2 regions of the Streptomyces sp. NPDC047022 genome follow, and region 2 is predicted to be linked to the other one. Evidence: predicted binding sites of a transcription regulator. Region 2 holds the regulator's gene; the other holds the start of a gene.
What was found. The regulator HrcA, encoded in region 2, represses chaperone genes, less so after heat shock. The targets are predictions, from matches to a motif close to TTNGCACTCNGNNNNNCNGAGTGCNAA.
Positions count from the first base shown of each region.

Region 1 (8,246 bases), on a different contig from region 2:
TGAGGGACGCCTGAAGGCAGGGGCCGGCCCGGGCGGCCGGTGTCGGTCCCCCGGGCTACCGTGCCCCCATGGAAGAACTCACGCCTCGTGAAGAGGCCGTCCTCGCTCTGGAGGGGCGCAGTTTTCCCGGTCCGGGTGTCAAGGAGCGGGCGATACGTGAGCAGCTCGGCCTCGCCCCCGTCCGGTACTACCAGCTGCTCAACGCCCTCCTCGACGATCCGAGAGCCCTCGCGCACGCCCCGGTCACCGTCAACCGGCTGCGGCGCGTCCGCGACTCCCGCCGCGCCGAGCGCTGAGAGCCGAGCGCGCGCGGCAGGGGTAGGCCCGCCCTCCCGTGGATAGGGTCGTCGTATGGGCAGCCATACGGAACCCGAATCCATGGACTCCTTGCCGACGCCCGCCACAGCGGCCGGGCGTGACGGTCTCGACGCCATCCTCGCGCGGCCCGGTCGGGCCGTCCTCGCCTTCGACTTCGACGGGACGCTCGCCCCGATCGTCCCCGACCCCGACCAGGCCCGCGCCCACCCCGACACGGTCCCCGCCCTCGCCGCGATCGCCCCGCGGGTCGCCTCCGTCGCGGTCGTCACCGGCCGCCCCGCCGGTGTGGCCGTCCGCCACGGCGGCTTCGCGGGCGTGGCCGGGCTGGAGCATCTCGTGGTCCTCGGCCACTACGGCGCCGAACGCTGGAACGCCCGCTCCGGCACCGTCGACGCCCCCGCCCCGCACCCCGGGGTCGCCGCCGTCCGCGCCGAGCTCCCCGGCCTCCTCGACCGGATCGGCTCCTGGAAGGGGACATGGATCGAGGAGAAGGGGCGCTCCGTCGCCGTACACACCCGCCGCGCCGACGACCCGGAGGCCGCCTTCGAGGCCCTGCGCGAACCCCTCGCCGGCCTGGCGACCCGGCACGGTCTGATCGTCGAACCGGGCCGCCTGGTGCTGGAGCTTCGCCCGCCGGGCATGGACAAGGGTGTCGCCCTGATTGAGTACGTCCGTGAGACCGGCGCCGGAGCCGTCCTGTACGCGGGCGACGACCTCGGCGACCTCCCCGCCTTCGCCGCGGTCGAGGAACTGCGCTCCGACGGTGTACCCGGGCTTCTCGTCTGCAGCGGCAGCGAGGAGGTCACGGAGCTGGCCAAGAGGGCGGATCTGGTCGTGGACGGCCCGGAGGGAGTGGTGCGGCTCCTGAAGGCGCTGGCGCGCCGGGTCGCCGGCGCACCCCGGTGACCGGCCAAGCGTCACCCGGGCGGACAGCCGGAGGTCATGCCCCCAGCGCGTCCAGCTGATCCAGGAACCAGCGGGCCGGGGGAAGCGCCGTGGCCTGCGCGGCCAGCCGCTTCGTACGCTCCGCGCGCTCCTCCGGCCCCATCGACAGCGCCTCGTGCAGCGCCGCCGCCGTGCCCCCGATGTCGTACGGGTTCACGGCGACGGCGTCCTCGCCCAGCTCCTCGAACGCCCCCGCCTCCCGGGACAGCACCAGCGCGCAGCCCTCGTCGGAGACCACCGGCACCTCCTTGGCGACCAGGTTCATCCCGTCCCGGATGGGGTTGACCAGGGCCACGTCGGCCAGCCGGTACGCGGCCAGCGAGCGCGCGAAGTCGTCCTTCACATGCAGCACGACCGGGGTCCACTCCGGCGTGCCGAAGCGGGAGTTGACCTCCTGCGCCACCCGCTGGACCTCCGCCGTGTAGTCGCGGTAGACGGCCAGATCCTGGCGGGAGGGGTAGGCGAAGGCGATGTGGCAGACGCGCTCGCGCCACTCGGGACGCGTATCGAGCAGTTCCTCGTACGCCAGCAGGCCCCGCACGATGTTCTTCGACAGTTCCGTGCGGTCCACCCGCACGATCGTCCTGCGGGCGGTGCCGTCCGGGGCGGAGCCCACCTGTTCGCGCAGCATCGCCATCCGCTCGTCCACGTCCGGCTGGTGCGCCCGCCGCCGCAGGAAGTCGGCGTCCGCTCCGAGCCCATGGACACCGATGCGCGTGCCCGAGGGGATTCCGGGGCCGAGGACGGCATGGCAGCAGTCCGTGAACGCGTCCGCCCAGCGCCGGGTGAGGAACGCCGCCCGGTCCGCTCCCAGGATCCCGCCGAGCACCTGCGCCGCGATGTCGTCGGGCAGCAGACGGAAGTACTCCGGGGGCGCCCATGGCGTGTGCGAGAAATGGCCGATCCGCAGGTCGGGGCGGAGCTCGCGGAGCATCCTGGGCGCCAGGGCGAGGTGGTAGTCCTGGATCAGGACCGCCGCACCCTGCGCCGCCTCCTCGGCCAGGGCCTGCGCGAAGGCGTGGTTGTAGGCCTCGTACGACGCCCACTGGCGGCGGAACTCCGCGTCGAACACCGGCTCGAGCGGAGTCTGGTACAGCATGTGGTGCACGAACCACAGCACGGAGTTGGCGACGCCGTTGTACGCGTCGGAGAACACCGTCGCGTCGATGTCCAGCATCCGCACCCGCTGCCCGCCGGTCGCGTCCTCGGACAGGCGACGGCCGCCGTGCGAGCGCCGTACCGCCTCCCGGTCTGCGTCGCTCAGCGCGGCGCACACCCACACCGCGTCCGCGTCAGGACCGATGGCCGACAGGCCCGAGACCAGCCCGCCGCCGCCCCGTTTGGCATGCAGCACGCCACCCTCGCGCACCTCGTACGAAACCGGGCCGCGATTGGACGCGACCAGCACCTCAGCACCGTGCGTGGAAGCCATAGACCTCAACCTAGCCCGGCCCGGAAACGCTCAAACGTTCTGCGCTGACGAGTGGCCGATCAGGCCACCCTGCGCGCCGCGTACTCCGCTGTCTCCGCCATGGGCGGCCTCTCCTCCGTGTCCACGGAGTACGTCCGCGGCTCGAATCCCTCCTCGCCGCGCTCGAACTGGGTGAGGGCGGGCCGGACCAGATGGCCGCGGGCCAGACGCAACTGCGCGGTGCGGTAGATCGCGGCGGCCATGCGGCCCAGCGCCTGGCTGTCCTGGTGCCGGTGCTTGCGCACGCCGACGTCGACCTGTGCCAGGGCGTCCAGACCCACCAGGTGCAGGGCGTCGACCAGCATGCCGAGCTCGACGCCGTAGCCGACCGGGAAGGGCAGCCGTTCCAGCAGGGAGCGGCGGGCCGCGTACTCGCCGCCGAGCGGCTGGACGAAACCGGCCAGCCGGGGCCAGTGCATGTTGAGCAGCGGCCGGGCCATCAGCTCCGTGACGCGCCCGCCCTGGCCGGCCGTGTCGCCCATCGGCCGGTCGTACATCGCCTTCACCAGGTCCACGCCCGGGTCGGTGAGCAGCGGGCCCACGATCCCGGACACGAAGTCGGACGAGAACTCCCTGAGGTCCGCGTCGATGAAGCACACGATGTCGCCGCCGGTGACGAGCAGAGACCGCCACAGCACCTCTCCCTTGCCGGGGACGGCCGGGATGCGGGGCAGGATGTCGTCGCGGCGGACGACCCTGGCCCCCGCGGCCGCGGCGACCTCGGCGGTGCGGTCGGTCGACCCCGAGTCGACCACGACGAGCTCGTCGACCAGCGGGGCTCGCTCCACGAGGTCGCGGCGTATGACGGTGACGATGTCGCCGACCGTCCGCTCCTCGTTCAGCGCGGGCAGCACGACAGAGACCGACTGCCCCGTCCGCTGCTTGGCGGCGAGGATCCTGGCGAGGGGGCGATCGGCCACGGACCAGGAGCGGGTGGCCAGCCAGCGCTCGACTTCTTCCAGCACGGTCTGCGGCACAGTCAGCGGCTCCTCACGTTGTCTCGCGGTTCGGACGACTATCTCAACCGTCCTGGCCTTCGGTTACAGTCTTGAACAACGCCGATGACCATCGCATATCCGGGGTCGCCGGCGTCCACAACCGCATACCGCTCATCCAGAGGGGCAGAGGGACACGGCCCGATGAAGCCCCGGCAACCCTCCAGCCGGTTTCTCGTCTTTGCAGCTCGCAGCGAGGCTCCCGGCTAGGGAAGGTGCCAAATCCGTCTCACGGCGAGGTGCGTCGTGAGGAAGATGAGGAGAGAGGGCCTCGCCTGACATGGCTGCGCAGACTGTTGCAAGCTTCACGAACTCCGTCGATCTCGGTCCCGCCGCGGCACTTTCCTGTCGCGAGTGCGGCCACCGGGTGCCGCTCGGCCCGGTCTTCGCGTGCGAGGAGTGCTTCGGGCCGCTGGAGATCGCGTACGACTTCTCGGGCTACGACGCCGAGGAGCTGCGCAAGCGGATCGAGGCGGGTCCCGCGAACATCTGGCGCTACGCGCCGCTGCTGCCCGTCCCTGCGGACGTCGCCGGCAAGCCGAACCTGAACCCGGGCTGGACCGAGCTCGTCAAGGCCGACAATCTCGCGCGCGAGCTCGGAGTGACCGGCGGGCTGTGGGTGAAGGACGACTCCGGCAACCCGACGCACTCCTTCAAGGACCGCGTGGTCGCCCAGGCCCTGGAGGCGGCGCGCGCCTTCGGCTTCACCACGCTCTCCTGCTCCTCCACCGGCAATCTCGCGGGCGCGGTCGGCGCGGCGGCGGCCCGCGCCGGCTTCCGCTCCTGCGTCTTCATCCCGCACGACCTGGAGCAGGGCAAGGTCGTCATGGCCGCGGTCTACGGCGGTGAGCTCGTCGGCATCGAAGGCAACTACGACGACGTGAACCGCTTCTGCTCCGAGCTGATCGGCGACCCGGCGGGCGAGGGCTGGGGCTTCGTCAACGTCAACCTCCGCCCGTACTACGCGGAGGGGTCCAAGACCCTGGCGTACGAGATCGCCGAGCAGCTCGGCTGGCGGCTGCCCGACCAGATCGTGGTCCCCATCGCCTCCGGTTCGCAGCTGACGAAGATCGACAAGGGTCTGCGGGAGCTGGTCGCGCTCGGTCTCGTCGAGGACAAGCCGTACAAGATCTTCGGTGCGCAGGCCGAGGGCTGCTCGCCGGTGTCGGCCGCGTTCAAGGCGGGGCATGACGTGGTGAGGCCGCAGAAGCCGGACACCATCGCCAAGTCGCTGGCGATCGGGAACCCGGCGGACGGCCCCTATGTCCTCGACATCGCCCGCCGTACCGGTGGCGCGGTGGAGGATGTGACGGACGCGCAGATCGTGGACGCCATCAAGCTGCTCGCCCGCACCGAGGGCATCTTCGCGGAGACGGCCGGCGGTGTGACGGTCGGCGTGACCCGCAAGCTGATCGAGAACGGTGTGCTCGACCCGGCGAAGTCGACGGTCGTGCTGAACACCGGTGACGGTCTCAAGACCCTGGACGCGGTGGCGGGCACGGGGCTGACCGCCACGATCCGCCCGAACCTCGACTCCTTCCGCGAGGCCGGGCTCGCCTGAGCCGTCCGCTCGCCCACCCCCCGCCAGCCGTACCCCGACCGGAGGCCACACCCCATGAGCGTCACCGTCCGCATCCCCACCATCCTGCGCACCTACACCGGCGGCCAGGCCGAGGTGCCCGCCGAGGGCGCCACCCTCGCCGAGGTCATCGCCGATCTGGAGAAGAACCACACCGGGATCGCCGCCCGCGTCCTGGACGATCAGGGCAAGCTGCGCCGTTTCGTCAACGTGTACGTCAACGACGACGACGTCCGCTTCGAGCAGGGCCTGGAGACCGCCACTCCGGACGGCGTGGGCGTCTCCATCATCCCGGCGGTCGCGGGCGGCTGACGGCGGCGATCGAAGACCGCTCATCCGCGGGAAAATTACCCTCGGTAACGCAGGTAACGGAGAGTTCACCGAATTGCCTCCTCCGCTTGAGAAGTGGAGGGGGCAATTCTGTGTGGTTGAGCGCGATACAGTTGGGGTACCACGCGGGGTTTTCCCTATCGAACACCCTGGCGTCATGCCTTCTCCCCGCCAAGAAGTAGCCAAAGTGTGCGGGATATTTGCGCCGATCACCCCTTTTGCCGGGTCCGACTTGCCCTGAATTTACGTGCATTGTTCGTACATTTCCGATCGGTCGTGCCCGGAATTCTCGTCCGATTGACCTGTTGCAGACGGCAGTTGGACAGATACATTCAGCCGCGGTCGACGCGTTCCGGCGCACGCCCCCAACCGTTTGGGGGGTGAGGTCTGACCCGGATCCGCGAAGTGTGGATCTGTGCAAGGGCCAGTAATAGGGGAGTTAGGCATGGCTCAGGGCACCGTCAAGTGGTTCAACGCGGAGAAGGGGTACGGCTTCATCGCGGTCGACGGTGGTGCGGATGTTTTCGTCCACTACAGCGCGATCCAGATGGACGGTTACCGCACCCTCGAAGAGGGCCAGCGGGTCGAGTTCGAGATCTCGCAGGGTCAGAAGGGGCCGCAGGCGGACATGGTCCGTCTGGCCGGTTGAGTTGCGCGCCGACGACTGAACTGTTCGACGTGTCGAGGGGCTCGTATCCCATAGGGGTGCGAGCCCCTCGGTCTGCCCCGGAGCCTGTGCGGGCGCGTCCGGGGGCCCGTGCGGGCCTGTTCCGGAACCCGTCCGGGGCGGGGTGTCCACGGGCGGTTCGTCAGGGGCGCATCGTCAGGCCCACCTGCGGATCATGCTCCTTTGTTCACCACGCGATCCGCGGTAGCCGCTTGCACTCGGCAGGGGCGAGTGCTAATCATTGGCGTTAGCACTCTGAAGGTGAGAGTGACAAAGAAGGACCGGGTCGGTGAGGCCGTTGGACCGGGTGGGGCAGGGAACCTCCGGCCGGGGCCGTCCGTCGCGGGCGCGGGCGCGGTCCGAAGGAATCACCCCCAGTCCTGGAGGGACCACTTCACATGGCCAAGATCATCGCGTTCGACGAGGAGGCGCGGCGCGGCCTCGAGCGCGGCATGAACCAGCTCGCGGACGCCGTCAAGGTGACGCTCGGCCCCAAGGGCCGCAACGTCGTCCTCGAGAAGAAGTGGGGCGCCCCCACGATCACCAACGATGGTGTGTCCATCGCCAAGGAGATCGAGCTCGAGGACCCGTACGAGAAGATCGGCGCCGAGCTGGTCAAGGAAGTCGCCAAGAAGACGGACGACGTCGCCGGTGACGGTACGACCACCGCGACCGTTCTCGCCCAGGCGCTGGTCCGCGAGGGCCTGCGCAACGTCGCCGCCGGCGCCAACCCGATGGCCCTCAAGCGCGGTATCGAGAAGGCCGTCGAGGCCGTCTCCGCCGCCCTGCTCGAGCAGGCGAAGGACGTCGAGACCAAGGAGCAGATCGCTTCCACGGCCTCCATCTCCGCTGCTGACACCCAGATCGGCGAGCTGATCGCCGAGGCCATGGACAAGGTCGGCAAGGAAGGCGTCATCACCGTCGAGGAGTCGCAGACCTTCGGTCTCGAGCTGGAGCTCACCGAGGGCATGCGCTTCGACAAGGGCTACATCTCGGCGTACTTCGCCACCGACATGGAGCGTATGGAGGCCGTCCTCGACGACCCGTACATCCTGATCGCCAACCAGAAGATCTCCTCGGTCAAGGACCTGCTCCCGCTCCTCGAGAAGGTCATGCAGTCGGGCAAGCCGCTGCTGATCATCGCCGAGGACGTCGAGGGCGAGGCCCTGTCGACCCTGGTCGTCAACAAGATCCGCGGCACCTTCAAGTCCGTCGCCGTCAAGGCCCCGGGCTTCGGTGACCGCCGCAAGGCCATGCTCGGCGACATCGCCATCCTCACGGGCGGCGAGGTCATCTCCGAGGAGGTCGGCCTCAAGCTGGAGAACGCGACCCTGGACCTCCTGGGCCGCGCCCGCAAGGTCGTCATCACCAAGGACGAGACCACCATCGTCGACGGCTCCGGCTCCGCCGACCAGGTCGCGGGCCGCGTGAACCAGATCCGCGCCGAGATCGAGAACAGCGACTCGGACTACGACCGCGAGAAGCTCCAGGAGCGTCTGGCGAAGCTGGCCGGCGGCGTGGCCGTCATCAAGGCCGGTGCCGCCACCGAGGTCGAGCTCAAGGAGCGCAAGCACCGCATCGAGGACGCCGTCCGCAACGCGAAGGCGGCCGTCGAGGAGGGCATCGTCGCCGGTGGTGGCGTGGCCCTGCTCCAGGCCTCCCAGGTCTTCGAGAAGCTGGAGCTGGAGGGCGACGAGGCCACCGGTGCCGCCGCCGTCAAGCTGGCGCTCGAGGCCCCGCTGAAGCAGATCGCCGTCAACGCCGGCCTCGAGGGCGGCGTCGTGGTGGAGAAGGTGCGCAACCTGACCCCGGGCCACGGCCTGAACGCCGCGACCGGCGAGTACGTCGACCTGGTCAAGGAAGGCATCATCGACCCGGCGAAGGTGACCCGTTCCGCGCTGCAGAACGCCGCCTCCATCGCCGCGCTGTTCCTCACCACCG
Region 1 covers NZ_JBEYVV010000009.1:35,870-44,115, forward strand. Annotated here, with positions in the region: gene ABZ845_RS12545 (extracellular solute-binding protein) at 1-3, shown strand, start outside; gene ABZ845_RS12550 (DUF3263 domain-containing protein) at 69-296, shown strand; gene otsB (trehalose-phosphatase) at 352-1,224, shown strand; gene ABZ845_RS12560 (trehalose-6-phosphate synthase) at 1,259-2,695, opposite strand; gene ABZ845_RS12565 (glucosyl-3-phosphoglycerate synthase) at 2,755-3,699, opposite strand; SAM riboswitch class I at 3,841-3,991, shown strand; gene thrC (threonine synthase) at 4,010-5,290, shown strand; gene ABZ845_RS12575 (MoaD/ThiS family protein) at 5,345-5,620, shown strand; gene ABZ845_RS12580 (cold-shock protein) at 6,084-6,287, shown strand; gene groL (chaperonin GroEL) at 6,704-8,246, shown strand, end outside.
Region 1: groL (chaperonin GroEL) is a predicted target of HrcA. The motif match lies at 6,517-6,543, and genes of this name have one in related genera.

Region 2 (8,246 bases):
CTGTCCCTGCTGAAGGAGCGGGGGCTCGCGGCATCCCGGCGGGCACTGTCGGAGGGCCTGCTCGAGCAGGGACCGTACGAGGAGGGACGTGCGGTGCTGACGCTGCGCGGGCGGCTGCTGGCGGACGCCGTGGTGCGGGACCTGGTGGATTGATTCACTGCGGTGAGTGAATCGATGCGGAAGGCCGGTTCGGTACCTAACCTGATTCGTAGGCTGCCGCCGTAATTGCACGGTGGCGGCAAACCGGAGGGCTGCGGAGATGACCGCTGTGGACGACCGACCGATGACCACCGGCATGGCGAAGATCTTCGAGGAGCTCGAGCCTCCAGAGGGCGTCAAGATGGAGCTTCTCCGGGGGGTAATCGGCTACCGCAGCCAGGAGATCATCCCGTTCGGAGACCCGTTGCCGTTGAAGGCTCTGGGACTCGAACTCGACACCAGCGAGTTCGGGACTCTGCCCGGCGTCAAACCCCACCGCTACCCGTGACGAAGTCGATCAGTTCCTCCACTCTCCCCAGCAGCGCCGGTTCCAGGTCCTTGTAGGACCCCACCCGGGACAGGATCCGCTGCCACGCCTCGCCCGTGTTCTCCGGCCAGCCCAGTGCGCGGCACACGCCCTTCTTCCAGTCCTCGCCGTGCGGGACGCGCGGCCACCCGCCGATGCCGAGGGACGACGGCTTCACGGCCTCCCAGATGTCGATGTACGGGTGGCCCACCACCAGAGCGTGCTCGCTCGTCACCGACTGCGCGATCCTCCACTCCTTGGTGCCGGGGACCAGATGGTCCACCAGGACGCCGAGGCGGGCGTCGGGGCCGGGGGAGAAGGACTCCACGATCGAGGGCAGGTCGTCCACGCCCTCCAGGTACTCGACCACCACTCCCTCGATGCGCAGGTCGTCGCCCCACACCCGCTCGACCAGTTCCGCGTCGTGGCGTCCCTCGACATAGATACGGCCCGCACGGGCCACCCGCGCCCGCGCGCCCGGGACGGCCACCGAACCCGACGCCGTGCGCGTGGGACGGGCCGGGGCGGCCGAGGGGCGGACCAGGGTCACCACCCTGCCCTCGAGCAGGAAACCCCGTGGCTGAAGCGGGAAGACGCGGTGCTTGCCGAAGCGGTCCTCCAGCGTCACCGTGCCCGCCTCGCAGCGGATCACCGCGCCGCAGAAGCCGGTCCCCGGCTCCTCCACCACCAGACCGGGCTCCGCCGGGACCTCCGGCACGGGCTGGGGCTTCTTCCACGGAGGGGTCAGATCCGGCGAGTACTGGCGCATTCGGATGACGATAGGAGAAGGCGTTCGCCCGGTTCTACGACACGCCGAAACGCGCGGCCAGTTCATCGCGCTGTGCACGCACGAACGCGGCGTCCACGACCGCACCGTGACCGGGCACGTACAGCGCGTCCTCCCCGCCCAGTTCCAGCAGCCGGTCCAGCGCCGCCGGCCACTGCGCGGGCACCGCGTCCGGGCCCGCCTGCGGCTCCCCGGACTCCTCCACCAGGTCCCCGCAGAACACCACCTCCCGCTCCCCTGGGACGAGGACCACCAGATCGTGGGCCGTATGACCGGGGCCCACGTTCGCCAGCAGCACCCGCACCCCGCCCAGGTCCAGCGTCCACTCGCCCGAGACCAGATGGTCCGGAGCGGACAGCGCGCCCGCGGCGTCGGTCGCCTCCCGCGGGTCCAGGCCGTACCGCACCCCGTCCGCGGCCAGTTCGGCACGCTCATGGGCGAACACCGTCTCGACGCCCACCGCGCCGAACACCTCCGCGCCCGGGAACGAGGCCGCCCCGAAGACATGGTCGAAGTGCGGGTGCGTGAGCGCGAGATGCGTCACATCCCGGTCCCCGCCCAGGGGAGCGAGCAGCAGGCGCGCCTCGGCACGCAGCCGCGCGCCCTCGCCGAGGCTCGACCCCGCGTCGACCAGAAGCGCCGAGTGCTCACCCGCGACCAGCCCCGCCGTGCAGTCCCAGACCGGGAGCCGCCTGCGCCCCGCCCGCGGTCCGAGCGCCTCCCAGCCGGTCCCTTCCCACAACTGTCCCGACTCCGTCATGCCCCGACGCTATCGGCAGTCGCCCGGCCGCCGGGCCTGGAAGGACACGCCGGGACAGGTCGGTACACGTCGGTACGGCGCAGTCGCCCGCCCTTGCCGGGGGCGTACCCGCCCGCCGTACACTGACTCCGGGATTGCTGGCACTCGGATGCGCGGAGTGCCAGGGGAAACGCCAACGGGGACGCAACGCTGGAGGTGCGCGCGATGCTCAGTGAACGCAGGCTCGAAGTGCTGCGCGCCATCGTCCAGGACTACGTCGGCACCGAGGAGCCGGTCGGCTCCAAGGCACTGACCGAGCGCCACAACCTCGGCGTCTCCCCCGCCACCGTCCGCAACGACATGGCCGTGCTGGAGGACGAGGGCTATATCGCCCAGCCGCACACCAGCGCCGGACGTATCCCCACGGACAAGGGCTACCGTCTCTTCGTGGACAAGCTCGCGGCCGTCAAGCCCATGAGCCCGCCCGAGCGACGCGCGATCCAGAACTTCCTGGAGGGCGCCGTCGACCTGGACGACGTCGTGGCGCGTACGGTGCGGCTGCTCGCGCAGCTCACCCGGCAGGTCGCCGTCGTGCAGTACCCGTCGCTGACCCGCTCGACGGTGCGGCACGTGGAGCTGCTGTCCATGGCGCCCGCGAGGGTGATGCTCGTGCTGATCACGGACACGGGACGGGTCGAGCAGCGCATGATCGACTGCCCGGCGCCGTTCGGAGAAACGTCTCTCGCGGATCTGCGCGCACGGCTCAACAGCCGTGTCGCGGGCCGCCGCTTCGCGGACGTTCCTCAGCTTGTGCAGGACCTTCCCGAGGCCTTCGAGGAGCCGGAGGACCGCGGCACGGTCGCGGTGGTGCTCTCCACCCTCCTGGAGACGCTCGTGGAGGAGACCGAGGAGCGGCTGATGATCGGCGGCACCGCCAATCTCACCCGTTTCGGACATGACTTCCCTCTCACGATCCGCCCCGTGCTGGAGGCACTTGAGGAGCAGGTCGTGCTCCTCAAGCTGCTGGGCGAGGCAAAGGATCCGGCCATGCGGGTGCGTATCGGCCATGAGAACGCGCATGAGGGACTCAACTCCACGTCCGTGGTCTCCGTGGGCTACGGTTCGGGCGGCGAAGCAGTAGCGAAACTCGGCGTGGTCGGACCGACCCGCATGGATTACCCGGGAACGATGGGAGCGGTACGAGCGGTGGCACGGTACGTCGGACAGATCCTGGCGGAGTCGTAAGTGGCCACGGACTACTACGCCGTGCTCGGCGTGCGCCGCGACGCGTCGCAGGAAGAGATCAAGAAGGCGTTCCGCCGGCTCGCGCGCGAGCTGCACCCGGACGTCAATCCCGATCCGAAGACGCAGGAGCGGTTCAAGGAGATCAACGCCGCGTACGAGGTGCTCTCGGACCCGCAGAAGAAGCAGGTCTACGACCTCGGCGGCGACCCGCTGTCCCAGGCGGGCGGCGGTGCGGGCGGCTTCGGCGCGGGCGGCTTCGGGAACTTCTCCGACATCATGGACGCGTTCTTCGGCACGGCGTCGCAGCGCGGACCGCGCTCGCGCACCCGCCGGGGCCAGGACGCCATGATCCGGCTGGAGATCGAGCTCGACGAGGCGGCCTTCGGTACGACGAAGGACATCCAGGTCGACACGGCCGTCGTCTGCAACACCTGCAACGGAGAGGGCGCCGCGCCCGGCACCTCCGCGCAGACCTGTGACATGTGCCGTGGCCGTGGTGAGGTGTCGCAGGTCACGCGGTCCTTCCTGGGCCAGGTCATGACGTCGCGGCCGTGTCCGCAGTGCCAGGGCTTCGGCACGATCGTCCCCAACCCGTGCCCGGAGTGCGCGGGCGACGGGCGCGTACGGTCCCGCCGTACGCTCACGGTCAAGATCCCGGCGGGTGTCGACAACGGCACGCGGATCCAGCTCGCGGGCGAGGGCGAGGTCGGCCCCGGCGGCGGCCCCGCCGGAGACCTGTACGTCGAGATCCACGAACTGCCGCACTCGATGTTCCAGCGCCGCGGCGACGACCTGCACTGCACGGTCACCATCCCCATGACGGCGGCGGCCCTCGGCACGAAGGTCCCGCTGGAGACGCTGGACGGCCTGGAGGAGGTCGACATCCGCCCCGGTACGCAGTCCGGGCAGTCGATCCCGATGCACGGCCGCGGTGTCACGCATCTGCGCGGCGGCGGCCGGGGCGACCTGATCGTGCATGTCGAGGTCCAGACCCCGACGAAGCTGGACCCCGAGCAGGAGCGCCTGCTCAGGGAACTGGCTGCACTGCGCGGCGAGGAACGGCCCCAGGGCCAGTTCCAGCCAGGGCAGCAGGGGTTGTTCTCGCGGTTGAAGGATGCGTTCAACGGGCGCTGATCGCGCTGGTGAGGGCGCGGTGGGCCCGGCCGGGGGTCCGGGGGTTGTCCCCCGGGCAGGCACAGTCAGCCAGGGCAGCAGGGGTTGTTCTCGCGGTTGAAGGATGCGTTCAACGGGCGCTGACGGAGCCCCTCACCCGTGAGGCCGTCCCCTGGAATAGGCCGGGGGACGGCTGGATTCGGACTTGTGCCGAGTACGTGACACGATGCGGTCATGTCCTCCGCACTGACCGATCTCCTCAGACATCCGATCGTGCAGGCCCCCATGGCGGGCGGCATCGCCGTGCCGCAGCTGGCCGCCGCCGTGTCCGAGGCCGGGGGACTGGGGTTTCTCGCCGCCGGTTACAAGACCGCCGACGGTATGTACCAGGAGATCAAGCAGGTGCGCGGACTCACGAGCCGCCCCTTCGGCGTGAACGTGTTCCTGCCGCAGCCGGAGTCCGCCGACCCGGCCGCCGTCGAGGTCTACGCCAACCAGCTGGCCGGCGAGGCCACCTGGTACGACACCGAACTGGGCGACCCGGACAGCGGGCGCGACGACGGCTACGACGTCAAGCTGGCCGTCCTGCTCGACAACCCGGTGCCGGCCGTCTCCTTCCACTTCGGGGTCCCCGCCCCGGAGATCCTGGAGTCCCTGCGGCGCGCGGGCACCGTCACCCTCGTCACGGCGACCACGGCCGACGAGGCGCTCGCGGTGCAGAACGCGGGTGCCGACGCCGTGATCGCGCAGGGCATCGAGGCCGGCGGCCACCAGGGCACCCACCGGGACATCCAGGAGAACGACGGGTCCGGTATCGGCCTGCTCACCCTCCTCGCCCAGATGCGCGAGACCGTGGAGATCCCGGTCGTGGCGGCGGGCGGCCTCATGCGCGGCAGCCAGATCGCCGCCGCACTCGCGGCGGGCGCGAGCGCGGCGCAGCTCGGCACCGCGTTCATCCCGACCCCCGAGTCCGGAGCCGCTCCCGTGTACAAGCGGGCACTGACCGACCCCTTGTTCGTCCGCACGGGCCTGACCCGTGCGTTCTCCGGGCGCCCGGCGCGCGCTCTGGTCAACCGGTTCATCCGGGAGCACGGACCCTACGCGCCCGCCGCGTACCCCGAGATCAACCACCTCACCTCGCCGGTGCGCAAGGCGGCGGCGAAGGCGGGCGACGCGCAGGGCATGGCGCTGTTCGCCGGGCAGGGGCACCGCCTGGTCCGTGAACTGCCGGCCGGACAGCTGGTGCAGGTGCTGGCGGCGGAACTGAAGGCCGCCACGACAGCGTTGTCGGCGGGAGGTGCCGGGCGATGACGGCTCCAGTGTTCATCGTGGACCGACTCGACGCCGTGGGGCCGGAGTTCGTGCTCGACGGACCCGAGGGGCGCCACGCCGTCTCCGTGAAGCGACTGCGGCCCGGCGAGGACGTGGTCCTGACCGATGGTCAGGGGCACTGGGCCGAGGGCGTGGTGAAGGCCGCCGAGGGCAAGGACCGGCTGGTGGTCATGGACCTGGAGGCCGTCCACGAGGAGCCGCCCGCGCCGGTGCGCATCACCGTCGTCCAGGCCCTGCCCAAGGGTGACCGGGGCGAACTCGCCGTGGAGACCATGACCGAGGTGGGCGTCGACGCGATAGTCCCCTGGGCGGCCTCCCGGTGCATCACCCAGTGGAAGGGCGACCGGGGGCTGAAGTCGCTGGGCAAGTGGCGGGCCACCGCCCGCGAGGCGGGCAAGCAGTCCCGCCGGGTGCGCTTCCCGGAGGTCGCGGACGCCGCGACGACCAAGCAGGTCGCAGCACTTGTGGCCGAGGCCGACTTCGCGGCCGTGCTGCACGAGAGCGGCGACGAACCGCTCGCGACCGTCGAACTCCCCGCCCAGGGCGAGATCGTGCTGATCGTCGGACCCGAGGGAGGCGTGTCCCCCGAGGAGCTGGCGCTGTTCGGGGAGGCGGGCGCGAGGCCGTTCCGCCTGGGGCGTACTGTCCTGCGTACATCGACCGCCGGCACCGCGGCGGCAGCGCTGCTGCTCGGCCGCACGGGCCGATGGTCCTGACCCACTGACCCACGAGGGGACGCCGTGGAACTCGCACAGATACGGCTGCTGGTCTCGGACTTCGCCGCGTGCTACCGCTTCTATGCCGAAGTCCTCGGTCTCAAGCCCCAGTCGGGGGCGGAGAACGGCCCGTACGAGAAGTTCAGTCCCAGCACCGGCTCGGCGGGTATCGCGCTCCAGGACCGGGCCATGATGGCCGGGATGCTCGGCGAACTGGGCGAGGCGGCGACGGGCCACCGCTCGATGGTGGTGCTGCGCCTGGACGATCTGGACGCGTACTGCGAGGAGATAGTGTCCCGGGGCGCGACGCTGCTGCACGGACCGGCCCCCATGACCGACCGTATGCGCGTCGCCCACCTCAAGGACCCGGAGGGCAACCTGGTGGAACTCCAGGAGTGGCTTCTGCTCCGCCCCTGACGGTCCGGGCGTCTGATACGACGTTCGCCGCGCATGCGTTTGATGGTGCACGCGAGCGCCCGGATGGCCGTATGCACTCTACCGTCATCGGCGAAGCGGTGGCACGATGCCCTCCATGGGGGCATTGAGGCGGATTTGGCGGAGGCCGAGAGTCCCGCGGCTCGCGGCGGTGACCGGGCTCGTGGCGGTCGGCGTCGGCGGAGCTGTCGCATGCCGGCCCGGTGACCTGAGTTCCGCGTCGGTGGCGTACACCACCGACCAGACGGCCACCCGGCAGCTCCAGCGGCAGCATGTGACGGTACGTTGGCTGAGCTGCACCGGCGAGTACGGCGACCAGCACTCCACGGCGGGACGGACGCCCGCCCCCGCCGTGAGCACCATCGTCACCGTCGACTGCCAGGGACAGACCGACGACGGCAAGGCCATCACCGTCAAGGGCCGGGTCACCCGGGCCGTCGACGGCAAATGCGTGCGCGGCGACGTCAGGGCCACCGTGGGCGGCAGACAGCTGTTCCACCTCAGCGGTCTGGGCGACTGCGGCGCCGGCACCCCGGTGCCGCCGGTGTCGTACCACTCGGTGAACCCGGGACAGCCGAATCCCACCGTCACGGTGACGGTCACCAGGACGATCTGGTGCCAGGGCGACCCCACCTGCTGGCCGGTCCAGGGCAAGTGACGCACGTGCCTCAGGCGTGGATATGGAGAAAAGCCCTGCCAGGGGCGGGGATCGCTGCTTAGGGTGATCTGGTGACTCAGTCCGTATCGAACGCGTACCTGAGGTTTCCGCACCCGCACGGCGAGTTGGTCGCCTTCACCGCCGAGGACGACGTCTGGGTCGCCCCGATCGACGGCGGCCGTGCCTGGCGGGTCAGCGCCGACAACGTTCCGGTGAACCATCCCCGCATCTCCCCGGACGGGACCACCGTAGCCTGGACCTCCACCCGCGACGGCGCACCCGAAGTGCATGTCGCCCCGATCGACGGCGGACCCGCCAAGCGCCTGACGTATTGGGGAAGTTGGAAGACCCAGGTACGCGGCTGGACCCCCGGTGGCGAGGTGCTCGCCCTCAGTACGGCCGGCCAGGCATCGCTGCGCCGCACCTGGGCCCGCGCCGTACCGCTCGACGGCGGACCGGCCACCACGCTGCCCTACGGGCCCGTCGGCGAGGTCGCCCACGGTCCGATGACGGTGCTGCTGTCCGCGACCATGGGCCGCGAGGCCGCCTCGTGGAAGCGCTACCGCGGCGGCACGGCGGGCAAGCTGTGGATCGACCGGGAGGGCGACGGGGAGTTCGTACGGCTGCACGAGGACTTGGACGGCAACATCGAGTACCCGGTGTGGGTCGGAACGGGGGAGGGGGGAGAGGAGCCGCGAACTCGGGGGCGCATCGCG
Region 2 covers NZ_JBEYVV010000014.1:80,255-88,500, forward strand. Annotated here, with positions in the region: gene hemW (radical SAM family heme chaperone HemW) at 1-153, shown strand, start outside; gene ABZ845_RS17200 (hypothetical protein) at 260-487, shown strand; gene ABZ845_RS17205 (DUF3097 domain-containing protein) at 465-1,274, opposite strand; gene ABZ845_RS17210 (MBL fold metallo-hydrolase) at 1,309-2,052, opposite strand; gene hrcA (heat-inducible transcriptional repressor HrcA) at 2,257-3,276, shown strand; gene dnaJ (molecular chaperone DnaJ) at 3,277-4,410, shown strand; gene ABZ845_RS17225 (nitronate monooxygenase) at 4,624-5,700, shown strand; gene ABZ845_RS17230 (16S rRNA (uracil(1498)-N(3))-methyltransferase) at 5,697-6,437, shown strand; gene ABZ845_RS17235 (VOC family protein) at 6,462-6,854, shown strand; gene ABZ845_RS17240 (hypothetical protein) at 6,970-7,530, shown strand; gene ABZ845_RS17245 (S41 family peptidase) at 7,602-8,246, shown strand, end outside.